3 regions of the Pseudomonas deceptionensis genome follow, and region 2 is predicted to be linked to each of the others. Evidence: predicted binding sites of a transcription regulator. Region 2 holds the regulator's gene; each other region holds the start of a gene.
The links. Region 2 encodes FliA, which starts transcription of late flagellar genes. Its sites were predicted from a motif close to CTAAAGTTTNNNNNNNNNNNGCCGNTAA; they were not measured.
Positions count from the first base shown of each region.

Region 1: flgM (flagellar biosynthesis anti-sigma factor FlgM) is a predicted target of FliA. The motif match lies at 4,068-4,095, and genes of this name have one in related genera.
Region 3: motA (flagellar motor stator protein MotA) is a predicted target of FliA. The motif match lies at 5,940-5,967, and genes of this name have one in related genera.

Region 1 covers NZ_FNUD01000002.1:4,625,663-4,633,578, reverse strand. Annotated here, with positions in the region: gene BLW11_RS21430 (glutamine synthetase family protein) at 1-923, shown strand, start outside; gene BLW11_RS21425 (MFS transporter) at 989-2,305, shown strand; gene BLW11_RS21420 (flagellar brake protein) at 2,362-3,102, opposite strand; gene BLW11_RS21415 (flagella synthesis protein FlgN) at 3,197-3,664, opposite strand; gene flgM (flagellar biosynthesis anti-sigma factor FlgM) at 3,714-4,031, opposite strand; gene flgA (flagellar basal body P-ring formation chaperone FlgA) at 4,183-4,953, opposite strand; gene BLW11_RS21400 (chemotaxis protein CheV) at 5,031-5,993, shown strand; gene cheR (protein-glutamate O-methyltransferase CheR) at 6,006-6,833, shown strand; gene flgB (flagellar basal body rod protein FlgB) at 7,092-7,499, shown strand; gene flgC (flagellar basal body rod protein FlgC) at 7,503-7,916, shown strand, end outside.
Region 2 covers NZ_FNUD01000002.1:4,247,196-4,255,111, reverse strand. Annotated here, with positions in the region: gene flhF (flagellar biosynthesis GTPase FlhF) at 1-330, shown strand, start outside; gene fleN (flagellar synthesis regulator FleN) at 450-1,277, shown strand; gene fliA (RNA polymerase sigma factor FliA) at 1,277-2,017, shown strand; gene BLW11_RS19655 (chemotaxis response regulator CheY) at 2,226-2,597, shown strand; gene BLW11_RS19650 (protein phosphatase CheZ) at 2,618-3,406, shown strand; gene BLW11_RS19645 (chemotaxis protein CheA) at 3,469-5,637, shown strand; gene BLW11_RS19640 (protein-glutamate methylesterase/protein-glutamine glutaminase) at 5,687-6,832, shown strand; gene BLW11_RS19635 (flagellar motor protein) at 6,832-7,572, shown strand; gene motD (flagellar motor protein MotD) at 7,575-7,916, shown strand, end outside.
Region 3 covers NZ_FNUD01000002.1:458,883-466,798, reverse strand. Annotated here, with positions in the region: gene BLW11_RS01985 (AhpA/YtjB family protein) at 1-1,131, opposite strand, end outside; gene serB (phosphoserine phosphatase SerB) at 1,264-2,475, shown strand; gene asd (archaetidylserine decarboxylase) at 2,577-3,455, opposite strand; gene BLW11_RS01970 (rhodanese-like domain-containing protein) at 3,465-4,292, opposite strand; gene BLW11_RS01965 (HDOD domain-containing protein) at 4,331-5,869, opposite strand; gene motA (flagellar motor stator protein MotA) at 6,034-6,885, shown strand; gene motB (flagellar motor protein MotB) at 6,889-7,869, shown strand.

The sequences.
Region 1 (7,916 bases), 380 kb from region 2:
TTGCGCCCAACACCGACCCGACTCAGCCATTCCGCCCGCCGGTGGGCCTGGACGGTCGTCGTGAAGACGGTTTTTCGGCGTTCAGTATCAGTTCCAATAACGGTCTGCGGCCGTTCTTCAGTGAAGTCTACGAGTGCATGGCCGCGCTGGGCCTGCCACGCGACACCTTTATGCACGAGATGGGCGTCAGCCAGTTCGAGATCAACCTGCTGCACGGTGATCCGCTGCTGCTCGCCGACCAGACGTTTTTGTTTAAGCATCTGCTCAAGGAAGTCGCCCTCAAACATGGACTGACTGTGGTGTGCATGGCCAAGCCGTTGGCGCACACTGCTGGCAGCTCGATGCATATTCACCAGAGCGTGGTCGAGCTGGGCAGCGGGCGTAACGTGTTCAGCGATGAGGCGGGGCAGCCGACGGCAATTTTTCGCCACTTTATCGGCGGGCAGCAGGCAGGCATGGCTGACTTCACCGCGCTGTTTGCGCCGAACGTCAACTCCTACCAGCGGCTGTGCCACCCGTACGCGTCGCCTAACAATGCGTGCTGGTCCCATGACAACCGTGCCGCCGGCCTGCGGATTCCGGCCAGTTCGCCGGTGGCGCGACGGGTCGAAAACCGCTTGCCGGGGGCTGACGCCAACCCGTATCTGGCGATTGCCGCCAGCCTTGCAGCCGGGTTGCATGGTATCGAGCATGAGCTGGAACCGACTGCCGCCATCCAGGGCGAGTTTGAAGTGCCCAAGGCATTGTCATTGCCTTGTACCTTGCATGCCGCCCTTGAGCGTCTCAAGCACAGTCAGTTGGCGATTGAACTGTTCGGCAAGGAGTTCATCGAAGGTTACGTTGCGTCCAAGACCCTGGAGCTGACCAGTTTTCTTGATGAAATCACTCCCTGGGAGCGTCGTGTATTGGCGTCTCAGGCTTAACTGTATAAATCTGTGGTGCCGGGCCTATTCCCGGTTGCAGACACAAGGAGCCGCACGGGAAGCCAATGCACCAAATCTGGAAGTCTTTTCGAGCGTTGTACTTTGCCTCGCTGATGATGTTGATCGGCTCCGGCCTCTTGAGTACTTATCTGGCGCTGCGCCTGGCGGCCGACAATGTCGACGGCTTGTGGATCGGCGCCTTGATGGCGGCCAACTACTTTGGCCTGGTGCTGGGCGGCAAGATCGGCCACCGGCTGATTGCCCGGGTCGGGCATATCCGTGCGTACGCTACCTGTGCGGGCATCGTCGGTGCGGCGGTGCTGTGTCACGGCCTGACCGACTGGCTGCCCATGTGGCTGCTGCTGCGGGTGATTGTCGGCCTGGGCATGATGTGCCAGTACATGGTCATCGAAAGCTGGCTCAACGAGCAGGCGGATGCCAAGCAGCGTGGCGTGGTGTTCAGCCTGTACATGATTGCGTCCTACTTGGGGCTGGTGCTCGGGCAATTGATCCTGGCGATCCATCCCGCCCTGGGGCTCGAGTTGCTGATGGTCGTGGCGTTGTGTTTTGCCCTGTGCCTGGTCCCCGTGGCCATGACCCGGCGTATTCACCCGGCGCCCCTTCATCCCGCGCCGATGGACCCCAAATTCTTCATCAAGCGGGTGCCGCAGTCGTTGATCGCGGTGATGGGGGCGGGCTTGCTGGTGGGTTCGTTCTACGGTCTGGCGCCGCTCTATGCGTCGCAACAAGGCCTGTCGACCGAACTGGTCGGTCTGTACATGGGTAGCTGTATTTTTGCCGGTCTGGTGGCGCAATGGCCGCTGGGCTGGTTGTCCGACCGTTATGATCGGCCGCTACTGATCAGGATCTTCGCCTTTATTCTGGCGGTGGTTTCCTTGCCGCTGGCGATCTTGCCCTCGGTACCGATGGAGGTGCTGTTTGCCGCAGGCTGCCTCAGCGCGCTGGTTCAATTTTGCATCTACCCGCTGGCCGTGGCGTTTGCCAATGACCATATCGAGGGTGAGCGCCGGGTGTCGCTGACCGCCATGTTGCTGGTGACCTATGGCATTGGCGCCAGCATCGGGCCGCTAGTGACCGGGGTGTTGATGAAATTCTTCGGGAGCCAGATGCTCTACGCGTTTTTCAGCGTGGCCGGTTTGATCCTGGTCTGGCGGATTCGCCCGAATGCGGTGACCAATCTGCACCAGGTCGACGATGCGCCGCTGCATCACGTGGCCATGCCTGACAGCATGTCCAGCTCACCGCTGGTGGCCGCCCTTGACCCAAGGGTGGATGAGCAGGTGGTGCAGGATCAGATGGTGGATAACATTGAACCTGCGCCTGAAACCGAGCCGCAAGACCCACCCCAGCCCGCGCCCTGAGGGAGATGCTTTTACTTTTAGTCCCTTCTCCCCCCGGGAGAAGGGACTTTTGACTTTCAGTAATCGTCGTCCTTGTCGAACTGGCGCGCCTCGCGCTGCAGTTGATACACAAAGCGTTCGACCTGGCGCTGCACGCTACCGCTGATGTTGTGAAAGCGCAGACCGGCGAAGGTGATGTTGAGGCGCTCTTCAAAATGCAGATAACGCAATTCGACGGGGGTGGTCATCTGGCCGAAGGGCAGGGCGGCGCTGAAGCGCTCATACACCTGGCCCAGTTGCAGGTTTTCGCCGATATCCCCTTCAAAACGCAACTTGCAGCCAGTGGCGGACACGTCCAGCAACTTGCCCTTGACCGGCGTCTTGAGCTTTTCTCCGGCCACTTGCACATCAATCAGATGCGACAGTTTCAGGGCCGCGCGAAACGCGCTCCGGCGCTGGTGATAAACCACTTCGCGGGGTAACGCGCCGCGATAGCAGCGATGGTCATGGGTGTCGTCGATGCTCAATTGCGTGGTGCATTCCCAGGCGATGCGCACGCCTTCGTGGAAACCCTCAACCCGAAACGGTATTCCGGCCTCCAGAAAACGCTCACCTCCACGGGGGATCATTTCGTCCAGGGCCAGGGTGTTGTTCTCACGGTTCACATCAACCACATAGCTCTGGAAGCGCTGGGTGCGGTCCTGGAAAGTGATGATCAGCGGGTCATGGCTCTCTTGCAGCATCCGCAAGTTGGAGGCAATTTCCATTGGCGTGGTAAGTACCTTTGGCGGCTGCGGAGCATCTGGGGCGTCGAACACGTTTGATCAATCTCCGGACAAAATACTGCAACACGCAAAAGAGGCATTCTGCCATCATGTTGTGTGTATCGCTAGACAGTGTGATCTCTCAGGGTCAGGCCTGGCTGTAAGCGCGGTGCCTGTTGAGCATCGAGGTGGTACCGCGTGCGTCATACAGCGACGGGGCTTCGCCGCCGTGAAGAATACGCAGCTGGTTGGCCGTGATCGACTGTTGGGTCTGGATCGATTGGCCGTTGAGCAGGTTGGCGGCCTGGCACCGGGCCAGCAACTGGTTCAGCACATCGCTTTGGCTGAGCAGCTGAGCGCCCACGCTTGAATGGCTGGCAAGGCTTTCTAGGCCGCTGCGGTTGGTGGTCAGGCCGAGGCCTGCCAGAATCTCGCTGCGTTTGCGGCCATGTTGCTCAAGCAGAATGATCAACGAATGCTTGCGTGCCAGGATGTTCTCCAGCACTTGCATGTCGCGGCCTTTAAGGGCGATGGACTCGTCCTGCAACAGGCCGAGCAGTTGCTCGGCGGGGGCGAGGTCATCATTGATCAGTTGCAGTAAATTTTCGTCGTGCATAGTCGGCTCTGGGAGTTAAGCGTCCATAAGCCTGCACCGGCCGTGGGGCCTAGCGCTGGGCTTCCATGTTAAGCAGTTTGCCGGCGACCCGGTTGCTGTCGACTTTGTAGCTGCCATCGGCAATGGCCTGTTTGAGCTCGGCCACACGGTTTTTGTCGACCGCGGGTTGGTCACGCAACGAGTCGCTGATTTTCTGCAACTGCTGAGCCTCTTGGCTGAGGTGTACAGATTCCCCGCTCGGAGCGCTGGCGACGGTTTGCTCAGGGGTTTTTGCAGGGGCCGCTTGCGTGGCGCTGCCTGCTTCCTGACTGCGCGTACTGCCGGTCAAGGGCGGTGCGCTGTTGAGACGACTGAAGTCGATGACCATTACGGAAAACCTCGGGGTATTTGGACGCTTGCCATGTTTTCGGCCATACCCGGAAAAACTTTAGGCTCGATTAATCATAGCTTCACACAGAACTGTACTGATCTGCGTCAAACCACAGTGTAGGAAAGTCGTGAGACTGATGCCAACTTTCCTACAGTGCCACTTCAACTTGCCCGGGTGCAGTCACTCGCGCACGGATCACGCGCTTGGAATTCAGGTTTTTCACCCGGATCTGCTCGCTAAGGCCGCCGTCTGACAGCGCTTCGCCGGGCATTTTGACACTTAATGTGCCGCTGCGGGCGCTGATAACCACATGGTCGCCCTTGCGCACGGCAGCCGCCTGCTCCAGATGTGTGAGTGTCAGCACTTGATCGGTCACCATGGGGCGCAGCAGTTTTTGCCCGACGGCCAGTTCGGTCGCGGTCAAGTACCCCTGGTTGATCAGGCTGATATCCCGCTCGCGCAGGCTGACATCGGGGTAGTCGATCACCATGCCGCGCTTGAGCGGATGGGTCACGGTGACGACATTGCGGAACAGTTTGACCTGGGCCGGAACGAAGATGGTCCACGGTGAGAGCCCTTCGCAACGGATGCGAACGATGACCCGGCCCATGGGTTGTGCCGGGCTTTCGAGGGTGGCTGTCAATTCCTTGTCGCAATGGGCCAGGCGCAGGCGCGGGTCCAGATTGTTGACCTGGATCTGATATCGCCCCTCGGTCTGGCTGGTGGCCAGGTAGTCTTCGACGGTGAATTCAAGAAAGCCCTGGGTCACGCCGATAAGCTGGTCAGGCGATGTAAACGCGTCAGCATGGCTATAGGTGCTCAGGCCCGTCAGGCCGCCGACCGCCAGGATGCTCAGGCAGCAGCGGCGCAAGGTCTGGCGAAAAAGCCGGTGGCAGGAATTTGTCGTTTTTGCATTCATGGCCGATAAAAAAGCAAGCCCCGTGCCGTTTACCGGGTAATGCGTGTCGAAACTTAAAGTTTTAAGAGGAGCTGAGTATGGCTGGGGTGATGGATGCGGTTAACCAGCGCACTCAACTGGTCGGGCAAAACCGCCTGGAGCTGTTGTTGTTTCGCCTGGATGGGCCACAGCTTTACGGGATCAATGTGTTCAAGGTCAGGGAAGTGCTGCAATGCCCGAAACTGACCATGATCCCCAAGTCCCATCCTGTGGTGTGCGGTGTGGCGAGCATTCGCGGCGCGACCATCCCGATTCTTGACCTGGCGATGGCCACGGGGGCGGGGGCCTTGAAAGATCAGAGCAACCCGTTTGTGATCATCACGGAGTACAACACCAAGACCCAGGGCTTTCTGGTGCGCTCGGTCGAACGTATCGTCAACATGAACTGGGAAGATATTCATCCGCCACCCAAGGGGACCGGCCACGACCATTACCTGACGGCCGTGACCCGGATGGACGACCAACTGGTCGAAATCATCGATGTTGAAAAGGTGCTGGCGGAAGTGTCGCCATCACCTGAAACCATCAGCCATGGCGTGGTGGATGTCGAAACCCGAAGCAAGGCACTGTCATTGCGGGTGCTGACCGTCGACGATTCGTCGGTGGCGCGCAAACAGGTTGCCCGTTGCCTGCAAAGCGTGGGCGTTGAAGTGGTGTCGTTGAACGACGGCCGTCAGGCGCTGGATTACCTGCGCAAGCTGGTGGAGGAGGGCAAGAACCCGTCTGAAGAGTTTCTGATGATGATCTCGGACATCGAGATGCCGGAAATGGACGGCTACACCCTGACCGCTGAAATCCGTAACGACCCACGGATGCAAAATCTGCACATCATTCTGCATACTTCGTTGTCCGGGGTATTCAACCAGGCGATGGTCAAAAAGGTCGGTGCCGATGACTTTTTGGCCAAATTCCGGCCTGATGACCTGGCATCCCGGGTAGTTGACCGGATCAAAGCAGCAGACCACAGTCAGGGCCAACCCCTGGCGGTCAAAACGATTTAAGAGGCAGGACATTTGTCGACGGCTAATTTGGATTTTGAACAGTTCCGGGTTTTCCTGGAAAAAGCCTGTGGCATTTTGCTGGGTGAAAACAAGCAGTACCTCGTCTCCAGCCGGCTCAACAAGCTGATGGAGCAGCAAGGGATCAAGTCCTTGGGCGAGCTGATTCAGCGTATCCAGAGCCAGCCGCGCAGCGGGCTGCGCGAACTGGTGGTCGATGCCATGACCACCAACGAAACCCTGTGGTTTCGCGACACCTACCCCTTTGAAGTATTGAAGAACAAGGTGCTGCCCGAGCAAATCAAGGCCAGTGCGGGTCAGCGTTTGCGCATCTGGTCGGCGGCCTGTTCTTCGGGGCAGGAGCCGTACTCGTTGTCGATGGCCATTGACGAGTTTGAGCGCAGCAACCTTGGGCAGTTGAAAGCGGGGGTGCAGATTTTTGCCACCGACCTGTCGGCCCAGATGCTCAATACCTGCAAAACCGGCGAGTACGACAACCTTGCGATTGGCCGGGGCCTTTCGCCAGAACGCTTGCAGCGCTATTTCGACCCCAAGGGGCCGGGGCGCTGGGTGCTCAAGACGCCGATCAAAAATCGGGTCGAGTTCCGCTCCTTCAATCTGCTGGACAGTTACGCAGGGTTTGGCAAATTCGACATCGTGTTCTGCCGCAACGTGTTGATCTACTTCTCGGCAGAAGTGAAGAAAGACATTTTGCTGCGTATCCACAGCACCTTGAAACCGGGCGGGTATTTGTTTTTGGGTGCCTCCGAGGCGCTCAACGGCTTGCCGGATCACTACCAGATGGTCCAGTGCAGCCCGGGCATCATCTACCAGGCCAAGTAACCTTCGTGGGAGCGAGCCTGTTCGCGAACGACCTTCTCGAGCAGGCTCGCTCCCGCCGGTTTTGCGTTGTCCGATAAAAAGCGGCAGAAAAGCGGCAGTCAGCGGTCAACCGTTGCCGCTTTTCTGGCATTGCCGCCTCCCATGCCCTTCCCAAAGCCTTGAAATACGGCTCTGTGCCAACTGGCACGGGGTTTGCTCTGTTCATGTCATGTAAAACCTGAATCACGTCCTCAGGTCAGCCCACAAAGGTTTTTCGACATGAGCATCAGCTTCGATAAAGCGCTTGGTATCCATGAACAGGCACTGGGCTTTCGCGCCCAGCGCGCTGAAGTACTGGCCAACAACATCGCCAACGCCGATACCCCGAACTACAAGGCCCGGGATCTGGATTTTGCTTCTGTGCTCGCTGCGCAGAACGACAAAAATCAGAACGGCACGTTTGCGCTGAACAAGACCAACACCCGCCATATCGAAGCCCAGGGCCAGAGCAGTGGCGACGAGTCGCTGCTGTACCGCACGCCGATGCAGCCGTCGATCGACCAGAACACCGTGGACGCCCAGCTGGAACAATCGAACTACGCAGAGAATGCGGTCAACTTCCAGGCCAGCTTCACCCTGCTCAACAGCAAATTCAAAGGGCTGATGTCGGCCCTGCGCGGGGAGTAATTCATGTCTCTATCCAGTGTTTTCAATATTGCCGGTAGTGGCATGAGCGCTCAGACCACGCGCCTGAACACCGTCGCCAGCAACATCGCCAACGCCGACACCGTGTCGTCGAGCATCGACCAGACCTACCGCGCCCGTCACCCGGTGTTTGCCACCATGTTTCAGGGTGCGCAAAGCAGCACCGGCGATTCGCTGTTCCAGGACCAGGACGGCGCCGGTCAAGGCGTGCAGGTGCTGGGCGTGGTCGAAGACCAAAGCGAGCTCCAGGCCCGTTACGAGCCAAACCATCCTTCTGCCGACGCCAAGGGGTATGTGTACTACCCCAACGTCAACGTGGTCGAAGAAATGGCCGATATGATTTCCGCCAGTCGTTCGTTCCAGACCAACGCCGAGCTGATGAACACCGCCAAAACCATG
Region 2 (7,916 bases):
AATTATCTGGTATTGGCCACCACCAGTCAGAAACAGGTTCTGACGGCGGCCTACCTCAGTTACAAGCGTTGCGGGCTGGCCGGTTGCATCCTGACCAAGCTGGATGAAACGGCGAGCCTGGGGGAGGTATTGAGCCTGGCGATCAGTAACGCGTTGCCGGTGGCTTACCTGACGGACGGCCCGCGTATCCCGGACGATCTCCACCTGCCGCGGCGCCACCAGTTGGTGAGCCGTGCAGTGAGTGTGCAAATGCAGGAAGAACCCAGCGAAGAAGCCATGGCCGATATGTTCGCTGATATCTATCACAGCCCTCCCAAGCGGGTTGGCTGAGGTAGTCACGATTACGTTGCAATGTACCTACATCAGATGGTCTGAAGATTTTGTTCCGGTGGGGAACGCGCAGCCAACGTATGTAGCCGCGTCTAAGTAAGACAAGGTAAAGAAAGATCATGGGCAGCATGCATCCCGTACAGGTGATCGCAGTGACCGGCGGCAAGGGTGGCGTCGGTAAAACTAACGTTTCAGTCAACTTGTCTATCGCATTGGCCGAGTTGGGCAGGCGCGTCTTGTTGATGGACGCGGATCTCGGGTTGGCGAATGTAGACGTCCTGCTGGGCCTGACCCCGAAATTCACCCTGGCCGATGTGGTCGAGGGGCGTTGCGAGCTGCGCGACGTATTGCTCCAGGGCCCAGGCGGGATTCGTATCGTGCCGGCGGCCTCGGGCACCCAGAGCATGGTGCACCTGAGCCCGGCGCAACATGCCGGCTTGATTCAGGCGTTCAGCGACCTGGGCGATAACCTGGACGTGCTGGTGATCGACACCGCCGCCGGGATCGGCGAGTCAGTGGTCAGCTTTGTGCGCGCCGCCCAGGAAGTGCTGCTGGTGGTGTGCGACGAACCGACCTCGATCACCGATGCCTACGCGCTGATCAAGCTGCTGAACCGCGATTACGGGATGAACCGTTTTCGCGTGCTCGCCAACATGGCCCAAAGCCCGCAGGAAGGTCGCAACTTGTTCGCCAAGCTGACCAAGGTCACCGACCGTTTTCTGGACGTGGCCCTGCAGTACGTGGGCGCCGTCCCCTACGACGAATGCGTACGCAAGGCTGTACAGAAGCAGCGCGCCGTCTATGAAGCGTTCCCGCGCTCCAAATGCTCGCTGGCCTTCAAGGCCATCGCCCAGAAGGTGGACACCTGGCCACTGCCTGCAAACCCCCGGGGGCACCTGGAGTTCTTTGTCGAGCGTCTGGTGCAGCAAGCAGGGGGGCGCTTTTAATGACAGCCAGTGGCTATCGCATGTACAGCAAGGCATCGCGTGACAGCCAGTACGAGCTGATCGAGCGTTATGCCCCCTTGGTCAAACGCATTGCGTATCACCTGCTGGCGCGTTTGCCGGCCAGTGTGCAGGTGGATGACTTGATCCAGGCCGGGATGATCGGCCTGCTCGAAGTGTCGGGCAAATACGACGCGAGTAAGGGGGCGAGTTTCGAGACCTATGCCGGCATTCGTATCCGTGGCGCGATGCTTGATGAGGTGCGTAAGGGCGACTGGGCTCCGCGTTCGGTTCACCGCAATACACGCATGGTCAGCGATGCAATTCGGGTAATTGAAGCAAAAACCGGTAGTGACGCTAAAGATCACGAAGTTGCGGCCGAACTCCAGTTAAGCCTTGATGATTATTACGCCATTTTGAATGACACCCTGGGCAGCCGCCTGTTCAGTTTTGACGATCTGTTGCAGGACGGCGAACACGAAGGGCTGCATGAGGATGGCGCAAGTGCTCACCCGGAGCCTTCGCGGGACCTGGAAGACGAACGCTTCCAGGCCGCCCTGGCCGATGCGATTGCGCACCTGCCCGAGCGTGAGCGGCTGGTGTTGGCGCTGTACTACGACGAGGAGCTGAACCTCAAGGAAATCGGTGAAGTGCTGGGGGTCAGTGAATCCCGGGTCAGCCAGCTGCACAGCCAGTGCGCCGCACGATTGCGCGCACGCCTGAGTCAGTGGCGAGCGCACTAACCACCTTCTGTAGCCGCCGGCGCCGGCTGCGATAAGGGCCGCATAACCTTCGTTGCCTGTTCAAAGGCGGGGTTTCTGCGCAACCCGTCGCAGCCTTCGGCAGCGGCTACAGGGTTCGCGGTTTTGAATATTTACCGAACTTGATTGAATGGCGTGCTCAGGTGCTGGGCGCGTTTAAGACTGCTTGGAGGTCGAATTGGACAAGAACATGAAAATCCTCATCGTTGATGATTTTTCAACGATGCGGCGGATCATTAAAAACCTGTTGCGTGACCTTGGTTTCACCAACACGGTCGAGGCGGATGACGGCACTACGGCGCTGCCGATCCTCAATCTGGGGCATATCGACTTTTTGGTGACTGACTGGAACATGCCGGGCATGACCGGTATCGAGCTGTTGCGTCACGTGCGTGCAGACGAAAAACTCAAGCATTTGCCGGTACTGATGGTGACGGCTGAAGCCAAGCGCGAGCAGATTATCGAAGCGGCCCAGGCCGGTGTTAACGGTTATGTGGTCAAGCCGTTCACCGCTATTGCACTCAAAGACAAAATCGAAAAGATCTTTGATCGCATCGGTTGATCGGTTGCCTTGGGGGCGCTATGGAGCATCAAGAAGCTACGCAGGGCGATTTTGAATCGACCCTGAAAAAACATGCTCACGAATTGGTCGAAAGCCTTGAAAGAGGCCAGTTTGGCGATGCAGTGCAGCTGATTCACGAACTCAACCAGACCCGTGATCGCGGGTTGTACCGCGAAGTCGGCAAGCTGACCCGTGAACTGCACAGTGCGATTGTCAATTTCCATATTGACCCGAGCATGCCGCAAGCAGAAGAAGTGTCGCAGATCACGGATGCCACCGAACGTTTGGCCTATGTTGTGAAGCTGACGGAAGCCGCCGCCAACCGCACCATGGACCTGGTGGAGCACAGCACGCCGCTGGTCAACGGAATGGCTCAGGAAGCCAAAGCCCTGAGCACGGACTGGGGGCGCTTCATGCGTCGTGAAGTCGGTGCCGAGGAATTTCGCGAGCTGGCGCGTCGAGTCGACAGTTTTTTGACGCGTAGCGAAACGCAGAACAACACCGTGTCTGCAAACCTCACTGACATCTTGCTGGCCCAGGATTACCAGGACCTCACCGGTCAGGTGATCAAGCGGGTAACGCAATTGGTGACCGAAGTCGAAAGCAATCTGCTCAAGTTGGTGTTGATGGCCAGCCAGGTGGATCGCTTTGCAGGGATCGAACACGACCGTGATGCGATGCGTGCCGAAAATAAATCGCAAAAAAGCCAGACCAAGGGTGAAGGTCCGCAGATTCATGCCGATACACGTAATGACGTCGTATCCGGTCAGGATGATGTAGACGATTTGCTGTCCAGTTTAGGTTTTTAGGACTTCATGGACGTGCGGGCGCTGTTGCCTGGCGTCGAAGCCCTATTTCAAGGAGCACGTACATGAGCTTCGGCGCCGATGAAGAAATCCTTCAGGATTTCCTGGTTGAAGCCGGCGAGATTCTAGAGCTGCTGTCCGAACAGCTGGTCGAGCTGGAAAGCCGACCGGATGATGCGGATCTGCTCAATGCAATTTTTCGCGGTTTTCACACTGTAAAAGGGGGCGCCGGCTTCCTGCAGCTCCATGAGTTGGTGGAGTGCTGTCACATCGCCGAAAACGTCTTCGACATCCTGCGCAAGGGTGAACGCGGCGTCGACGCGGAGCTGATGGATGTGGTGCTTGAGGCCCTCGATGCGGTCAACGGCATGTTCAGCGAAGTGCGCGAGCGCTGCCCGATCACGGCGGCAACGCCTGAGCTGCTGGCGGCGCTGGCACGCCTGGCGGAGCCTGCCTCTGCCCAAGTGGCCGTTGCGCCTGTGCCAGTGGCAGCAGCCCCGGTAACCGATATCACCGACAGCGAGTTCGAACAGTTGCTCGACTCGCTCGATGCGGTCAAGGCGGCTGCGGCCGAGCCTGATCCGGTGACACCGGGGGAGGTTACGGCCAGCGACGAAATCAGCGATGCCGAGTTTGAGTTGCTGCTCGACCAGTTGCACGGCAAGGGCCAGTTTTCGGCGGATGCTGCGGTGGTTGCCGCCACGCCCGAAAAGGAGCCCGCTGTACCGGCCGAGGTCAGTAACGACATCACCGACGACGAATTCGAAGCCTTGCTTGACCAGTTGCATGGCAAGGGCTCTTTCAATGCTGGCGCGCTGGAAGCAGCGGCGCCTGTTGAACCCCAGGCCACGGCCGCTGAAGCTGTCGGTGATCCCGCGCTGATCAGCGACCACGAATTTGAAGCCCTGCTCGATGAGCTGCATGGCAAGGGCAAGTTCAGTGCCGACAGTGCAGCGGTAGTGGCTGCACCGGCTCCGGCTCCGGCAGCGGCCAAACCGGCTGCGGTGCGTGCGGCTGCGCCCCGGGCCGCTTCTGCTCCTTCGGAAAAGCCGGTCGCCTCCGAGGCTGAAACCACTGTGCGGGTAGACACCGCCCGGCTTGACGACATCATGAACATGGTCGGCGAGCTGGTGCTGGTGCGTAACCGTCTGGTGCGCCTGGGCCTGAACAGTCATGACGAAGATATGGCCAAGGCCCTGTCCAACCTCGACGTGGTCACCGCCGACCTGCAAACCGCGGTGATGAAGACCCGCATGCAGCCGATCAAAAAAGTATTCGGGCGCTTCCCGCGTCTGGTACGGGATCTGGCGCGTCAGCTGAAAAAAGAAATCAGCCTGGAGCTGGTGGGCGAAGAGACCGACCTGGATAAAAACCTCGTCGAGGCCCTGGCCGATCCGCTTGTCCACTTGGTGCGCAACGCCGTCGACCACGGGTGCGAAACTCCGGAAGAACGCGCCGCCGCCGGCAAGCCGAGCTGTGGCCGGGTGATCTTGTCCGCCGAGCAGGAAGGCGATCACATCCTGCTGTCCATCTCTGATGACGGCAAAGGCATGGACGCCAATTTCCTGCGTTCCCTCGCCGTGAAAAAAGGCTTGATGGACAAGGACGCCGCCGACCGCCTGAGCGAGAACGATTGCTACAACCTGATCTTTGCGCCGGGGTTCTCGACCAAAACCGAGATCAGCGATGTGTCCGGGCGTGGCGTGGGCATGGACGTGGTGAAAACCAAGATCGCCCAGCTCAACGGCTCACTGAGCATTGAGTCGGTCCTGGGGCGCGGCTCGAAAATCGTCATCAAAGTGCCGCTGACCCTGGCCATCATGCCGACCCTGATGGTGATGCTGGGCAATCAGGCGTTTGCGTTCCCGCTGGTCAACGTCAACGAGATTTTCCACCTCGACCTGTCGCGCACCAATGTGGTCGACGGCCAGGAAGTGGTGATTGTGCGCGACAAGGCACTGCCTCTGTTCTACCTCAAGCGCTGGCTGGTGGCTTCTGCCGCCCACGAAGAGCAGCGCGAAGGGCATGTGGTGATTCTATCGGTGGGTACCCAGCGTATCGGCTTTGTGGTCGATCAGTTGGTCGGTCAGGAAGAGGTGGTGATCAAGCCGTTGGGGAAAATGCTCCAGGGCACGCCAGGCATGTCGGGCGCCACCATTACCGGTGACGGCCGTATTGCCTTGATCCTGGACGTTCCGAGCATGCTCAAGCATTACGCATCACGGCGTATTTGATTCTGGTGAGTCGGGGCGTTTGCGCCCCGCACTGCCTAACGGAGTGTTTATGGTAGTCAAGGTCCTGGTGGTGGATGATTCCGGTTTTTTCCGCCGCCGCGTCTCGGAAATTCTGTCGGCCGACCCGACGATTAAAGTGATCGGCACGGCCACCAATGGCAAAGAGGCGATCGATCAGGCGCTGGCGCTCAAGCCGGACGTGATCACCATGGATTACGAGATGCCGTTGATGGATGGCATCACGGCCGTGCGCCATATCATGCAGCGCTGCCCGACCCCGGTATTGATGTTTTCCTCGCTGACCCACGAAGGGGCCCGCGTCACTCTCGATGCGCTGGATGCCGGGGCGGTGGACTTCCTGCCGAAAAATTTCGAAGACATCTCCCGCAACCCCGAGAAGGTCAAGCAGATGCTGTGTGAGAAGGTTCACAGCATTTCGCGCAGTAACCGTCGCTTGTCCAGCTACAGCGCGCCGGCACCTGTTGTGCCTACCCCGGCGCCCGCGCCGCGGCCTGCGCTCGGCGGCTTTGCGCCCTGCGCACCGGCAGTCTCGCCGCCCCCGGTGCGCACCACGCCCATTGCCAGCCGTGGCGCACCTGCGCCGACGTCAGCCTCTGCCGCGCCCAAACGCAAGGCTTACAGGTTGGTGGCAATCGGCACCTCGACCGGCGGCCCGGTAGCTTTGCAGCGGGTATTGACCCAGTTGCCGGGCAACTTTCCGGCACCGATCGTGCTGGTGCAGCACATGCCCGCTGCGTTCACCAAGGCATTTGCCGAGCGCCTGGACAAGCTGTGCCGGATCAGCGTCAAGGAAGCCGAAGACGGCGATATCCTGCGTCCCGGTCTGGCTTTGCTCGCACCGGGCGGTAAGCAAATGATGATTGATGGCCGTGGTGCGGTACGCATCCTGCCGGGTGATGAGCGTTTGAACTACAAGCCGTGTGTGGATATCACCTTCGGTTCTGCGGCCAAGTCCTTTGGTGACAAAGTTTTGGCGGTGGTCCTGACCGGCATGGGCGCGGACGGCCGTGAAGGCGCGCGCCTGCTCAAGCAGGGCGGCAGCCAGGTCTGGGCGCAGGACGAAGCCAGTTGCGTGATTTACGGCATGCCCATGGCCATCGTCAAAGCCAACCTGGCCGATGCGGTGTACAGCCTTGATGACATCGGCAAACACCTTGTGGAGGCCTGCCACTGATGGACGTGCTCAGCCTGATTGGCATCATCATGGCGTTTGTCGCGATTATCGGCGGCAACTACCTGGAGGGCGGCCATCTGGGCGCCCTGGCCAATGGCCCGGCGGCGTTGATCGTGCTGGGCGGCACCGTGGGGGCTGCGTTGTTGCAGTCGCCCATGAGTGCATTCAAGCGGGCGATGCACACCGTGGTCTGGATTCTGTTCCCGCCACGTATCGACATGGCGGGCGGCATTGACCGTGTCGTCAACTGGAGCCTGACGGCGCGCAAGGAAGGCTTGCTGGGCCTGGAAGGGGTGGCCGACACCGAGCCCGACAATTATTCGCGCAAGGGCCTGCAATTGCTGGTCGACGGGGTTGAACCGGAGGCCATTCGCAGCGTGCTGGAAGTCGATTACATGACCCAGGAAAGCCGCGATATCGAAGCCGCCAAGGTGTTTGAAAGCATGGGCGGCTATGCGCCGACCATCGGTATTATCGGTGCGGTCATGGGCCTGATCCATGTGATGGGCAACCTGGCCGACCCGGGGCAGCTGGGCAGCGGCATTGCCGTGGCGTTTGTGGCGACCATTTACGGGGTGGCCAGTGCCAACCTGGTGTTGCTGCCCATTGCCAGCAAACTCAAGGCGATTGCCATGCGCCAGTCGCTGTACCGCGAGATGTTGCTCGAAGGCATTCTGTCGATTGCCGAAGGCGAAAATCCGCGTTCCATCGAACTCAAGCTTCAGGGCTTTACGGGTTAATTATGAGCCGGCGCCGTCGTCCCGCTGATGAGCACGTCAATCACGAACGTTGGCTGGTGTCCTACGCGGACTTCATTACCCTGCTGTTTGCTTTCTTTGTGGTCATGTACTCGATCTCTTCGATCAACGAAGGCAAGTACAAGGTGATCTCCCAGGCGCTGGTGGGGGTATTCAATGATACCGAGCGCAGCATCAAGCCGGTGCCCATCGGTGAAGAGCGCCCGCTGACAATCCAGCCTGCCGAGCCGTTGATCAAGGACAGTGAGCACACCGATGCCGGCCTTGGGCAAGTGCCCGATGACCCGCTTAAAACCATTGCCGAAGACATCACCAACGCCTTTGGC
Region 3 (7,916 bases), 3.8 Mb from region 2:
GTTGAGCGTGTGCAGCTCGCTCTGGTACAGCGAAGCGGCCTGGTTCAGGCAATCGCGATAGCGTTCAAGCAGTTCCATAAGGCGAGCGCGGGGCAAGCGACGCAGCTGTTCTTGCGCGCCCAGTTGCACTGCCAGTACGGCGCTGGGTTGTGGCGCAGCATGCGCGGCCGGTTTTGGCTTGGCCAGCGCAACCGGAGCAGCACTCGGGGTGTTGGTGTCGCGCAGGTCGGCGAACGGGTCTTCGTCGTCGTTCTCGTCTTCTTCGGAGCTGATCAACTGCCGAGGCGCGGCTTTGGGGGCGGGCGCAGCCGGGGTTTCATCGAAGGTCGGGTCGCTCAGGTTGCGCACTTCGAAGGTCGGTTCGTTGTCTTCGGCTTCTTCGTAGTCGCTGTCGTCGTATTCTTCTTCAGGTTCTGGCTCGGGTTCCGGCTCGGGTGCCGGTGGGGCCAGGCGGGCGTGAAGCTGGCGCGCCAGATCACCGATTTCATCCTGGCGATTGATCGCCGGGGTGTAAGGGTCCGGTTCGCGCAGCCAGACGCGCAGTTGCAGCAGGGGCGTGGTGATGTGGCGGCCCAGACGCAAGCTCAAGGCCAAAGCCAAAGCCAGCAAAATGGCGCTCAAAATGCCCATGCTCTGCAGGCTGATGGTCATCGGCTGTTCAAACTGGTTCATGTCCAGGCTGATGCGCAGATGCCCGGCCGTCACGTCCTGAAAAGTGATCTTGGTTTGATACACGCCCTGGGTTTCGCCCAACAGTCCGTTTTTTGGACGTTGCCCGGCTTCGGCGAGGATGCGGTTATCGACGCTATAGATGGCGGCATGGGCCACCAGCGGATTTTTGGTCAGGTTGTTGAGCAGCACGTTGAGGCTGAGGATGTCGTTGGACACCAGCAGCTCGGTCGCCGAAGTGGCGGTTTGCGTGGTCAGGCTCTGACCCAGGGCATCGGCCTGTTCGTGCATGGCCTGTTTGAATTGCAGACCCATCACCACGGCATAAATGACCAGCGCCAAGGCGACCAGAATCACGTTATGGCTGGCAATGCGCAGAGCAAGCGGAACGCGGCGATCGCGCAGGGCCCGGAAGATCAGCAGGAAGAAGTTATCGGTTTTTACAGGCGATGGCCGGTTCACTGAGCGCGGCTCTTAGTCCGTTAAGTTGGTGCGCAGTATAGCGAGCAGCCTAGGGGCGGCAAAGCCTTGACGATGCCCGATGGTCACTGAATGTGGGTAGAATGCGGTTTTTTTAGCGAATGGGGGTGTGCCTTGCGCGAAATCGTCCTGATAAACATCACCGGTGAAGACCGTCCGGGTCTCACTGCGGCCATTACCGGCGTACTGGCCAGCAATGGTGTGAATATTCTCGACATCGGTCAGGCCGCCATCCATGGCGTTTTGTCGTTGGGTTTTCTGGTGGAAATTCCACAGGCAGAACAGGTTTCGGCCGTTCTCAAAGACCTGCAGCCACTGATCGCCCAGGAAGGTCTGCAACTGCGTTTCGATCCGATCAGCGAAGAGCGCTACCAGAACTGGGTGAATGAGCAGAGCCAGACCCGCCATGTGGTGACTCTGATGAGCCGTCAGGTGACTGCCCACGAATTGCAGCGTGTGACTTCGGTCATCAGCCAGCACGGATTGAACATCGAGCAGACAGATCGTCTGTCCGGCCGTGTGCCGCTGGACGCCCCGACTCAGTTGAGCAAAAGCTGCATCGAACTGCGTGTGTGCGGTGAGCCTGCGGATATTGAGGCGCTACGTGCCGATTTCTTCAACCTGGCCCAAGAGCTGGGTGTGGATATCGCGCTTCAGGAAGACACCCTGTTCCGTCGCAATCGCCGTCTGGCGGTGTTCGACATGGACTCGACCCTGATCGAGGCCGAAGTGATCGACGAGTTGGCCAAGGCTGCGGGTGTGGGTGATCAGGTGGCTGCAATCACCGAGCGCGCCATGGCCGGTGAGCTGGACTTCAAGGCCAGTTTCAAGGAACGCATGGCTCTGCTCAAAGGTCTGGATGTGGGCGTGCTGGATGCCATCGGTGCCTCGCTGCGCCTGACCGAAGGCGCCGAAGTGCTGTTCGCTGAACTCAAGCGGCTGGGCTACAAGACCGCCATCCTGTCGGGCGGCTTCACGTACTTTGCCAAGCAGGTGCAAGCGAAGCTGGGCATCGACTATGTATTCGCCAACGAGCTGGAAGTGGTGGACGGCAAGGTGACTGGCGTTGCGGTTGAGCCGATTGTTGACGCACAGCGCAAGGCGGACTTGCTGCGTGAACTGGCACAGAAGGAAGGTTTGAGCCTGGAGCAGACCATTGCGGTCGGTGATGGTGCCAACGACTTGCCGATGCTGGCGATTGCCGGGCTGGGTGTGGCGTTCCGTGCCAAGCCGCTGGTTAAAAAGTCGGCCAAACATGCCATTTCGACGTTGGGCCTGGATGGCGTGCTGTACCTGCTGGGCCAGCGTGACCGCAAGGCCCTGTAAATAAACGGTGGGAGCGAGCCTGCTCGCGATGGCATCACCTCAACCCGTCATGTGTACCGGGTTGATTGCATCGCGAGCAGGCTCGCTCCCACACGTACTTTTTACTCTGGTGCTTGTTCGGCGTGAGCCGGTGCACCAATGCCTTGACCCATCATCACCGGCGTTCCTGCCGTCAGGCTTTCAGCCCACTTCACTTGATCGGCACCGAACAGCACGATTGCAGTCGACCCCAGTTTGAAGCGACCCAACTCGGCACCTTTTTCCAGATGGATCGGCGCACGTGCGGCTTCGTCGTAACGGAAGGTTTTCAGCTCGCGCTTCGGCGGCGTCACCAGACCGGCAAACACAGTCTCAATCGACGCCACGATCATGGCACCTACCAATACCACGGCCATCGGGCCGCGCTCGGTATCAAAAATGCACACGGCACGCTCGTTGCGCGCAAACAGCTCCGGCACGTTTTCGGCGGTGGTCTGGTTGACCGAGAACAGGCGGCCCGGTACGTAGATCATCTCGCGCAGGGTGCCAGCCAGCGGCATGTGCACACGGTGATAATCCTTCGGCGACAGGTAGATGGTGGCGAATTCGCCGCCCATGAATTGCGCTGCCACGTCAGGATCGCCACCCACCAGCTCCAGCACGCTGTAGCTGTGGCCTTTGGCCTGGAGCACGCGACCGTGCTCAATCGGGCCCAACTGGCTGACTGCGCCATCGGCAGGGCTCAGCACCGCGCCCGGGGTTTGATCCAGCGGGCGGGCGCCGTCTTTCAGTGCGCGGGTGAAGAAGGCGTTGAAGTGCTCGTAGGCGGTAACGTCTTCAACCAGTGCCTGGGACATGTCCACTTGATAACGCTTGGCGAACCAGGTGGTGAACGCATTCTTGAACCAGCGCACGCGGCACTCGGCAATGCAGCCGGCCAGGCGTGACAGCAGGTGATGCGGCAACAGGTACTGACTGAGGAGGAACAAACGCTTTTTCATTCAAGGTCCTTAATTTTTTACAGGCAGCTCGACAGGCGTATCGGGGTGGTTGCCCCATTCGCCCCAAGAGCCGGCGTAGCCTTTGACGCGCGGATAACCGAGCGCTTTGGCAACGAGATAAGTAAAGCCAGAACGATGGTGGGTCTGGCAGTGGGTAATCACTTCTTTGTCTGGTGTGATGCCCAGATCCTTGAGGATCTGGGCCATGTCGGTGCGGATGCGCAGGCTGCGAGTTTTATCCATGCCGGCGGTCCATTCAAAATTCTTCGCGCCGGGGATATGCCCGCCCTTGGCCGCCAGCACTTTCTCGCCTGTGTACTCGGCCTCGCTACGCGCATCCCAGATCGCGAGATCGGCAGCACCCAAACGGCTTTGCAGGTACTCGCGGGTGGCGGTGGGCTCGTCGTGCAAGGTCAGCGCGACCGGGCCACCGGCCGCAGGGGGTACTTCCTGGCTCAGGTCATAGCCTTCGCCTATCCAGGCGTGAATGCCGCCGTCCAGATAGTGGCAGGCCTTGTGCCCGATCACATCCAGCAGCCAGATAAACCGCCCGGCCCAGCCGCCGCCTTCGTCGTCATACACCACGTAGACCGCATCGGGGTTGTGCCCCAGCTCACCGAACAGCTCCTGGAGCGAAGCCTGGGACGGCAGCAGTCCGGGTGCCGGCGGCAGGCCCAGTTGTGTGCGTTTCGGGTCGACGAAACGTGCGCCCGGAATATGCCCGGCTTCGTAGCGCGCAACGCTGGTCAAGTCGACCAGGATCAGTTCAGGGGCGTTGAGCCGGGCGAACAGGTCGCTGGGCTCAATCACTAATGGCAAGCCAGAGAAGCCAAGCATGTGAAGCCTCCAGAGCAAAAAGGGGGGAATTGTAGCGATTAGCGCCCGCGAGTACTAAAGCTATTGAGGGCTTTCTCGATGCATTGCGCAGTTTTGCCGAATGCCTGCACGCTGGTTTCCGAAAATGGCCCGCCGCCCTGGTCCGCCAGTATCAGCATGACCACGCGGCCATTGTTGCTCAGCGAGCGTAGCAGCAGATGCTCGCCAGGGAACAGGCTGCGCAGGCTGTGGGGCAAAACTGCGGATATGACGGTGTTGTTTTCGGGTGTCAGGCGCACTTGTGCCGGTTGCGTCATCAGGCGTTGCAACGCGGTGCTTTCGGCGACGTCGACGCTCAGGTCGAAGGCGGTCTTCGCCAGCCCTGCTATCTGGTTCACGCTCAGGGTGGTCGAGGTTTTATCGGCCATCAGCAGCATCACCCGGCGCATGCCGCACGCCAGCAATGCCTCGCGGGCGCAGGTGGTCAGGTGCATCGGGTTGGTGAACGCACTCGGTTGCGCCAGCAGTTGCCCGCAGTGTTTGCGCCACAGTGCCAGCGCCTGTGCCGAGGGCGGTGGTGCGACCAGCGAACTGCTGTGGGTGCGGCGCATGTCCCACGGCCAGATCAACGACTCGGCCGGGTGCCAGAGGTCCGGCATCGAATGGTAGCGCCCGCTGCTCACGGCCTGTTGGTGCACCTGCTGCTGCACTTCATCCAGCGGCAATTGCAGGTACAGGCTGGTGATGTACTGCCAGCGCAGATTGTGGGGTGTGTCCCAGGCCTGCTGGGCCGACAGCGCCAGGCCGTTGGCCAGCAACACGCTGTTGGCCGGTTGATTGAGCCAGCGGCGCAGTGCCGGGTCAGCGTCAAGAAGCTGTTGCTGGCGCAGCGGATGATCGGTGTCACGGGCGATGTGCAACACCCTGACCAGGGTGCGGCGTTCGTCAGTGAGCACCGTGTAACCCTGCATCACCCACGCAGGCAGGCGCCACAGTTCGGCCAGGGTGCGACAGATATCGAACAGCGGCACACCGAACAGCGCGAGCTCGACCTTGTTGGCGCACTCGCCCTGTACAACGACGCGGCGTTCCCACGCTTCAAGCAGTTGCGGATGGGTGAGGGCCAGAGCCCAGAGGGGCGAAAGGAACAGCAAGCTGCTCCAGTAAATTTCTTGCCAGAGCCGCGCCAGGCGGTTGCCGAACAGGCCAATGGCTTGTTGGGCCGCGTGCTGGCTGATGAGCTGAATTTGCCGGTATGCCAGCGGGATGTCTTCCATCGCCAGGGCGGGTACGCGTTCGAGCAACCCTTGCGTGCGGGCAAGGCCCAGGCGGTTAATGGCCAGCTCAAGGCTTTCGGCAGGCTCGCTCAAGCTGCTCTGGACTTGCTGGTTGGCTTCGCGAATCAGCCGCAGCGCCAGCGCCGGGCTGTCCTGCATGACCTCGGCAATCTCGCGCAATGAGCGGCGACTGTCGCTGATCGTTTTGCTTACCCGCGCGTGGCTTTGTTGCGGGATCGGCAGATCCACAGCGTCCAGGAGTTTGACCCAGGCATCCAGGGTGGTGGGCGTTGATGTCGGTGCGCTGGCTTCGTTGGTCATGATGGGAACGCGGTCATCATCGATTGTTTACACGCCCGTAATGGGTCGAATGGCTTTTCGGCTTTACCGGCTATAGTCTGGCGCAGATTCGCCGATAAGGAGAAGAAGAGTTTTAGCGCCGCTGGAATTGACCCTGAACCCGACTCAATAAGTACCTTTTATCTATGGCTAAAATTATCGGCATCATCGTCGTGTTCGCGAGCGTGCTCGGCGGGTACGTGCTTTCACACGGAAAAATCGGGGCGCTGATTCAGCCGTTCGAGGTTTTGATCATCGGCGGTGCGGCCTTTGGCGCGTTCCTGCAGGCCAACCCCGGTTACATGACCATGCACGTGATCAAAAAATCACTCGGCATGTTCGGCTCGCGGTTCTCCCACGCTTTCTACCTGGAAGTGCTGGGCCTGGTTTACGAGATTCTCAATAAAAGTCGCCGCGAAGGCATGATGGCCATCGAAGGCGATATTGAAGATGCGGCCGCGAGTCCGATCTTCGCCAAGTACCCGACCGTCCTTAAAGATGAGCGCATGACGGCGTTTATCTGCGATTACCTGCGCATCATGTCGTCGGGCAACATGGCCCCCCACGAGCTTGAAGGGCTGTTCGACATGGAGCTGCTCAGCCTCAAGGAAGAGCTGGAGCATCCCTCCCACGCCGTGAACGGTATTGCCGACGGCATGCCCGGCTTCGGTATTGTGGCGGCGGTACTGGGTATTGTGGTGACCATGGCCTCGCTGGGTGAAGGCGATCAGGCGGCCATCGGCATGCACGTCGGCGCCGCATTGGTGGGCACCTTCTTCGGTATTTTGGCGGCCTATGGTTTCTTCGGCCCGTTGGCGACGTCCCTGGCCCACGATGCCAAGGAAGAGATCAATGTGTACGAATCAATCAAGGCCTCGTTGGTGGCCTCGGCTTCAGGGATGCCGCCGTCGCTGGCGGTCGAGTTTGGTCGCAAAGTCTTGTACCCCAAGCATCGGCCAAGTTTTTCCGAGCTGGAACAAGTGGTTCGCGGTCGCTGATTTATGGAAAACAACCAGCCAATAATCATCAAGCGCGTCAAGCGCTACGCCGCAGGCCACCACGGTGGTGCCTGGAAAATTGCCTTTGCTGACTTCGCCACGGCGATGATGGCGTTCTTCCTGGTGATGTGGCTGATGACGGCCGCCACGCCAGAGCAAAAAATCGCCATTGGCGGTTACTTCAAAGACCCGATCGGTTTTACCGAAAGCGGCACGCCCTACATCATCGACCTGGGCGGCACGCCCGCGTTGGCGCCGGACAACACCCTCAACCCCGAAGAAAAACTGCAGCCTCAACCGGACAAGGTCAAGGTCGATGCGGAGCAGGTTGAAAACATGGCCGAGCAAGTCGAGAAAGAGCGCCTCGAATTGCTGCTTCAGGAGTTGCAGAACAAGGTCGAAGAAAACCCGCAATTGCGCAAATTCAAAGACCAGCTGTTGTTTGAGATCACCCCCGACGGGTTGCGGATCCAGATCATGGACGCCGAAAATCGCCCGATGTTTGATGTTGGCAGTGCGCGGCTCAAGCCTTACTTCGAAGATATTTTGCTGGCCATGGCGGACACCATCAAAGCCGTGCCGAATAAAGTCAGCATCAGCGGCCACACGGATGCCATGCCCTATGCAGGAGGCGGCGACTATGGCAACTGGGAGTTGTCGGCAAACCGTGCCAATGCGGCTCGACGTGCGCTGGTGGCGGGCAGTTATCCGGAAAATCAGGTGGCGCGGGTGGTGGGGTATGCCTCATCGGTGTTGTTCGACAAGGCCAACCCTTACAACCCGGTCAACCGTCGCATCGACATCGTGGTACTGACCAAAAAGGCCCAGCAAGCGATCGAAGGCGAGCAGGGCGGGGAGCCGGTCAAGGCAGAGCAACTGCCCAAAGAGCCAGTCGATCCGATCAAGCTGCCAGCCGATAAACAGCCGATGCCGATGCATGAAGAACGCCAGAAGCTGAACTTGTTTGACGACAAGGCACCGTAGCTTTGTAGCCGCTGGCGCAGGCTGCGATAAGGCCCGAAGGGCCTTCG